Linked DNA regions of Maricaulis maris. The protein of the gene in region 1 interacts with the protein of each later gene in a pairwise test. Links are inferred from orthologs where the notes say so. Each region holds a gene or a part of one and is shown on either strand. Other genes may lie near its edges. The genes, in order: trkA and ptsN.

What was found.
Region 2: the proteins of trkA (region 1) and ptsN interact in binary tests that used the Escherichia coli proteins (3 or more experiments, as listed by UniProt). The link is inferred for Maricaulis maris from one-to-one orthologs.

The regions. Positions count from the first base shown.
Region 1 is NZ_AP027270.1:1,464,963-1,468,214, forward strand. What follows is about bases 153-3,087. They hold trkA (Trk system potassium transporter TrkA), read right to left. Parts: upstream 2,340-3,087; coding sequence 966-2,339; downstream 153-965. Other genes in these bases: AAA969_RS06865 (TrkH family potassium uptake protein), read right to left, coding at 153-962; AAA969_RS06875 (sigma-54-dependent transcriptional regulator), read right to left, coding at 2,361-3,087. Also shown: more of AAA969_RS06865, read right to left, coding at 1-152; more of AAA969_RS06875, read right to left, coding at 3,088-3,252. UniProt on the Escherichia coli protein: Part of the constitutive potassium transport systems TrkG and TrkH. May regulate the transport activity of TrkG and TrkH systems. Binds to NAD(+) and NADH.
Region 2 is NZ_AP027270.1:148,782-152,028, forward strand. Bases 51-2,980 are described here. They hold ptsN (PTS IIA-like nitrogen regulatory protein PtsN), read right to left. Parts: upstream 1,783-2,980; coding sequence 1,318-1,782; downstream 51-1,317. Other genes in these bases: AAA969_RS00755 (tetratricopeptide repeat protein), read right to left, coding at 51-305; AAA969_RS00760 (tetratricopeptide repeat protein), read right to left, coding at 367-1,248; hpf (ribosome hibernation-promoting factor, HPF/YfiA family), read right to left, coding at 1,800-2,429; rpoN (RNA polymerase factor sigma-54), read right to left, coding at 2,611-2,980. Outside these bases: more of AAA969_RS00755, read right to left, coding at 1-50; more of rpoN, read right to left, coding at 2,981-3,247. UniProt on the Escherichia coli protein: Seems to have a role in regulating nitrogen assimilation.

The DNA.
Region 1 (3,252 bases):
AAAATCGAGGCGGCCAGAGCGGGGATCACCCCGCCACCGGCGGAAAATCCGCTGGTCGACACGATGAAGGCCGCGTCCATGAGGTCGGAGAACGGGGTGCCGGGGCGCGCCAGGATGAAGAAGCCGCCAAGCCCGATCACCAGCGCGCCGATCCCGAGAATGTCGGGATCCCGCAGCACGGAGCGGTCACGGATGACATCCCAGAACAGGGCGATATTGAGTGATCCGACGAGACAGCCGATCACGATCCAGCCGGTCGAGACCGGGCCTATAGTCGCCAGCAGACCGCCGTCGGTGACCGTGTAACCGCTGGTCGAAATCGCACTCATGGCCAGCACAGTGGATGCAAACAAGCCGTTGCCAGCGAACAGCAGGCCGAGCCAGATCACCGAGGTCATGACGGCATAGATCATGCCGACACGGCGCGCCGCGACCGGAAGGTGCGAGAACACGTCGTCGGACCGAAGGGTCAGGAGAGCGGACTTGCGGATCGCGGGCACATCCCGGTCGAGGGCTGCGAAGATGCCGATGGCAAGCAGAAGCGTCGCATAGCCCCCGAGCCAGGCGAGGATCGCCCGCCAGAAGATCAGCGAGCGCGGCAGGTCATCGGCCGGCAGCAGGGTCGCACCGGTTGTGGTGACCGCGGAATAAGCCTCGAACACGGCGTCCAGGGGATCGAAATACCCGGTCAGCCAGAACGGTAGCGCGGCCATCGCGGGCGCCGTGATCCAGGACAGGAGGGCCAGTCCCAGCGCGTCCAGAGCACTCGCCTTCGAGCGCATGCCGCGGGTCGCGGCGAGGATGAAGACACCCGGGATGAAGGCAATCAGTGCTGTGGTCGCAAACAGTGGTGCCAGATGCGGCTCGCCGATGGCGACCGCAACGAAGGCCGCAAACAGCGCTACGCCGGCCAGGAGAACCCAGAGCGCACCCAGCGGCCGGAGGAAGGCGACAGGCGTCATCGATCAGAAATATTCGAGGCTGACGCGGAAGAGGTGCTCGACCTTGGGGATCAGCGCGGTGTTGCAGAACAGCAGAACGCGATCATTCTCGCGGATCCGGCCGTCATCACAGGGCAGGATGACCTTGTCCCCGCGAACCACGGCGCCGAGCGCCACACCATCGGGCAATTCCAGCTCGTCCAGCGTCTTGCCGACCAGCGGCGAGGTCGACAGCGCGACGCCTTCCAGCGCTTCCGCCTGCCCGCCGCCCAGACTTTGCAGCCCGGTAATGCGTCCGCGGCGGATATGCTGGAGGATGGTCGAAACCGTGGTCGCCCGCGGATCAATCAGGACGTCGATACCGAGCGCGTCGCGCAGGTTTTCGAAGGCCCGGTCATTGATCAGCGACAGGGCGCGCTCGGCCCCTTCCCGCTTGGCCATGACCGCAGACAGCATGTTGACCTTGTCGTCATTGGTCACACAGACCACGAGCTCGGCCTCGCTGACGCCGGCTTCACGCATCAGCTTGGCATCAAGCCCGTCACCGTGCAGGACAACGGTCTTCTTCAGGCTCTCGGCTGCCGCTTCGGCCCGCGACTTGTCGGCTTCGATCAGGCGGACCTTGACCCCGCCGGCGCGTTCCAGCGCCCGGGCGACATAGACGCCGATATTGCCGGCCCCGACCACCACCACACGGCGGATCTGTTCCGAGCTGCGTCCGAAGATATCGAGGATGCGACGGACCTGGCGGCTTTCGGTGACGACATAGACGTCATCCCCGGCGAGCAGCGGGTCATGTAGTTTGGGAATGAAAAGCGTTTGTTCGCGCTGCACCCCGACCACGGCCAGACGCAGGTCCGGGAAGAGCTCCATTACCTGCTCGGTCGTGGAGCCGGCCACCGGCGAGTTCTCGTCCAGGCGCAGGCCGAGCAGCTGCACCCGTCCGCCGGAGAAGACCGCGGTGTTGAATGCGCCCGGTGTTTCCACCCGCTGGAGAATGGCCCGACCGACCTCGAGCTCGGGCGAAATCACCACATCAACCGGCATGTTGCCGGTCGAGAACAGGTCGCCCCAGGCCGGGTCGAGATAGTTCTGGGCCCGAACCCGCGCGATCCGCATCGGCGTGTGGAAGAGCGAGTGGGCGACCTGGCAGGCCACCATGTTGGTCTCGTCCGAGTGCGTCACCGCAACGATCAGGTCAGCCTGCCGCGCGCCGGCCCGTTCGAGCACATCAGGGTGCGAGCCGTGGCCGACAACACCCTGCACGTCCAGATCGGTGACGACATTGTCGACCAGCTCGGTCGACCAGTCGACGACGGTCACCGCATTTCCCTCGCGGGCAAGGGCGCGGGCAATCCCGACGCCAACCTGCCCTGCTCCGCAGACAATCGCTTTCATGTCAGATCCATCCGTTCGGCGCTAGGCCGCGCCTTCGCGTTGCACGCTGCCAACCCCGAGCGATTTGAGTTTCCGATGCAAGGCCGAGCGCTCCATGCCGATGAAGGCTGCCGTGCGTGAAATATTGCCGCCAAAGCGGTCGATCTGGGCCTTGAGATACTCGCGCTCGAAATTCTCCCGCGCTTCGCGCAGAGACAAGGCGATCATCTTCTCCGCGTCAAACCCGACATCCTGGTTCTCGCGCGTCACGACTTCCGAGGGCAGCGAGTCGAGGGTGATCGGCTCATCCAGCGAGCCGGTCGCCAAAATGAGGAGCCGCTCGATATTATTGCGCAACTGACGCACATTGCCCGGCCAGCCATGCGCCTGCAGGGCTGCCATCACGTCATCGCCGAAGCGCCGTCGCGGAAGCCCGGCCGACGCTGTCAGCCGATCGACAAAGTGCGCGACCAGCGAGGGAATATCCTCGCGGCGGTCGGCCAGCGGCGGGACCTGGACCGGGACAACCGCGAGGCGGTGATAGAGGTCCTCGCGGAACAGCCCGCCCTGGATCCGACCGGCAAGGTCCTGAGCGGTCGAGGAGATGACGCGCACATTGACCTGAACGTCGGCGGCGCCGCCGATCCGCCGGAACCGTTGCTCGACCAGCAGGCGCAGCAGCTTGGTCTGCGTGTCCTTGGGCATATCAGCGATTTCGTCGAGATAGAGCGTGCCGCCATGCGCGCGTTCGAGCAGGCCGACATGCTTGACGCTGCCATCCTCGTTCTCGCGCCCGAACAACTCTTCCTCGACGCCTTCCGGCGACATGCCCGGCGCACTGACGGCAACGAAGTCCGACTGCGCCCGGGGCGAGCTCTCATGGATCAGCCGGGCGACCAGCTCCTTGCCGGCGCCCGACGGGCCGCGGATCAGG
Region 2 (3,247 bases), 1.3 Mb from region 1 along the record:
TAGGCCGCCTGCGGATTGGCGGGGCGGTCGACACCCTGTTCTGTGATGATGGCCAGCAGGTTGAGGGCCGGACCGTGGCCGCCATCGGCGAGATAAGCCACTTCTTCACGCAGACGCGCCGCCTCGACGGGGTCAATCGGCTCTGCCTCGATCAGGGCTATGTAGCGATCCAGGGCAACCTCGAACGCGGTGTCGGTGTCTGTGGCATCGACAGCATCCGGGGGCGGTGTCGCAGCCAGAGCCCCGCCAGACGGTCCCAGCCCGGCAATCACAAGGCTGACGGCACAAAGGAAAAGACGAAACATGGTGGCTCCCGGCTGCAGAGCCGCTGACTATCACCACAGCGTGTGTAGGCGTCAACGGCGTCTAGTCGGCGGCGAGATCCCAACCCATCCGGGTCATCCAGGCTTCGCGACGGGATGCCGCCCGTTGCAGGGCGTCCGGTGCAAGAGACGCCGTGAGCGTCGTGGTCGCCTCGGTTGTATCTGTATCGCCGATCTCCTCCGCGAGCTGATACAGGGCGAGGGCTTCAACCGGGTCGGGCTCGCCCCATTCGGGGTCCAGCCAGCTGTCGGCGAGCGCCATCAGAGCCAGTGAATCGCCAGCCTCGGCGCCGGCTTCCCAGGCAGTCCGGGCTGCCTCGTGGTTGACCGGCCCGCCAAAACCTTCCGCGGCGCCGATCCCGATCAGGTAGTGCGCGCGGCCAAGATCTGGCTGTTGATCCAGCGCGGCGCGCGCCAGCATCACGGACCGAATGGCGTCTTCTTCGGACTCACTGTCAAACATCAGGGTTTCGGCCAGGGTCAGGCTGGCCAGCGGCCCGATCTCGGGGTCGGCCAGCAGGCGTTCCAGGAGCGTGATGGCCGCCTCACGTTCATTGTCATACTCGTAGAGCATAAGCTCAGCGAGATCGTGCCCGGCGACCGGGTCACCCGCTTGCCAGGCCAGCTCGAAAAAGGCGCGGGCCCGGTCGATGTCGGGATCAACGCCGAAACCGTCACGATAGAGCACGCCGAGCATGTAATTGGCGGGGGGATAGTCCTCATCGGCAGCCCGGGCGAGCCAGTAGAGGCTGGTCACCGTGTCGGGTTCGCCTTCCTCGGGAAAGCTCAATGAATAGCCATAGGCGTAGGCCGCCTCGACATCGCCGGTTTCGGCCTGTTCGCGAAGGCTGGGGGTGGGGGGCTGAGCCGATACCGGCGCGCCCGTGAGCGCGACCAGTCCGGCCAGTAGACATACACGCAGCATGCCCGGTCTCCTGACTGTCTGGAGCGTCAGAAGATCATGGCGAGGCTGAACCGGTGATGAGCGGCGTGTTCAGGCGGCGTCAGAGGCTGGCTCGCCGGCCAGGACGGCGTAGACGGCGTCGGCATTGGGTGCCGCGCGCAGGCGCTGTCGCACATCCTCACGGCGCAGCAGGCGCGACACGCGGGCCAGCGCCTTGAGGTGCTCGGCACCGGCATTCTCCGGCGCCAGCAGCATGAAGATGAGGTCGGCCGGGCGGCCGTCGATCGATTCGAAATCAACCGGCGTACGGAGTCGGGCAAAAATGCCGACCACCTCATTCATCCCGCTCAGGCGGGCATGAGGGATGGCGACACCTTGTCCGACCCCGGTTGAGCCGAGGCGTTCGCGCTGGAGCACGGCATCAAAGACCGTCCGGGCTGCTTGCCCGGTCAGACTGGCGGCCAGCTCGGACATGGCCTGGAGGGCCTGTTTCCGGCTGGACGCGCCCAGGTCGATGCTCACACCCGCACTGGGTATCAAATCCGCTAACGCCATTTTCGAACCGATTGCTCCTAGGCTGGCTCTTTGCGGTCTGCCGCTGCCGGGTTGAGCCATCCGATATGGCCGTCCGGTCTGCGGTAGACGATGTTGAGACCGCCATTGGCGGCGTTGCGGAACAGGAGGAAGGGCGAATCGGCCGCATCCAGTTCCAGTGACGCCATGCCCACGGTCAGGGTCCGGACTTCTCCGACCTGTTCCGCGATCACGATCGGCTCCGGGGCGCCATTGGAGGGGGCCCCGTGGGTATCATCCTCATCATCGTCGTCATCATCAACATGCGTGTCGCGCATGCCTTTGAGAACGACAATGGGAAGGCTCTCGGCCGGAAGTTCGGCCTTGTTGTCATTATGGTGGTTCTTCAGCTTCCGCTTGTAGCGGCGGAGGCGCTTCTCCAGGCGCTCCATCATGTCTTCCGCTGCCTTGTAGGCATCCGCGGCATCGCCGTGGGCCTGCAGCATCACGCCCGAGGGCAAATGCACCGAACACTCGACACGAAAGCCTGCGCCTTCGCGTGAGACCGACACATAGGCTTCACCCGGACGGTTGAAATATTTGGCAACCCCGTCTTCCACGCGCTCGAGGATCTGTTCTCGCAGCGCGCCGCTGACGTCGATGCCCTTACTGACCACCTGTATATGCATGCGCTCCTTCCCGCCGGCCATTCACCGGCCCGTGAGGCGTTGACGTGCAGTTCCGCCTCTTCTTGGAAAGCGGGCGGAACCTAGTCGCGGGCCGCGGGAGGAGTCAATGATTGTTCTCCGGATGCCAGCGGACCGCGTACTCGGCGGAGGATCTCCGCCGGGGCGCTCCTACAAGCGATCCCTAGCCAGCGCGTTTCAGCATACGACGGCGCTGGACCGAGGAGGGGATGTTGAGCGCCTCCCGGTATTTGGCCACAGTCCGGCGGGCGATTTCAATCCCTTCATCCCGTAATTGTTCAACGAGACTGTCATCAGATAATACGCCGTCGGCCGATTCCTGACCGATCATGGATTTGATCCGATGGCGGACAGCCTCGGCGGAGTGGGCCTCCCCGCCTCCGGCTGACGGAATCGCGGAGGTGAAGAAATATTTCAGCTCGAACATGCCGCGCGGTGTCGCGACATATTTGTTGGAGGTGACCCGGCTGACGGTTGATTCGTGCATGCCGATCGCGTCCGCCACGGTTTTCAGGTTGAGCGGGCGCAGATAAGCGACGCCATGCGCCAGGAACATGTCCTGCTGACGCACGATTTCACTCGCGACCTTGAGGATGGTGCGGGCGCGCTGGTCGAGGCTTTTCACCAGCCACGAAGCGTTTTGTGAGCACTCGGTGATGAAGGTCTTGTCGGTCTCGGATTTCGCGACGGCGGTGATTTCATTGAAATAGCTGTTGTTCACGAGAACCCGCGGCAGGGTTTCCGAGTTCAGCTCGACCTGCCAGCTGCCGTCGGGTGATTGCCGGATGAAGACATCGGGC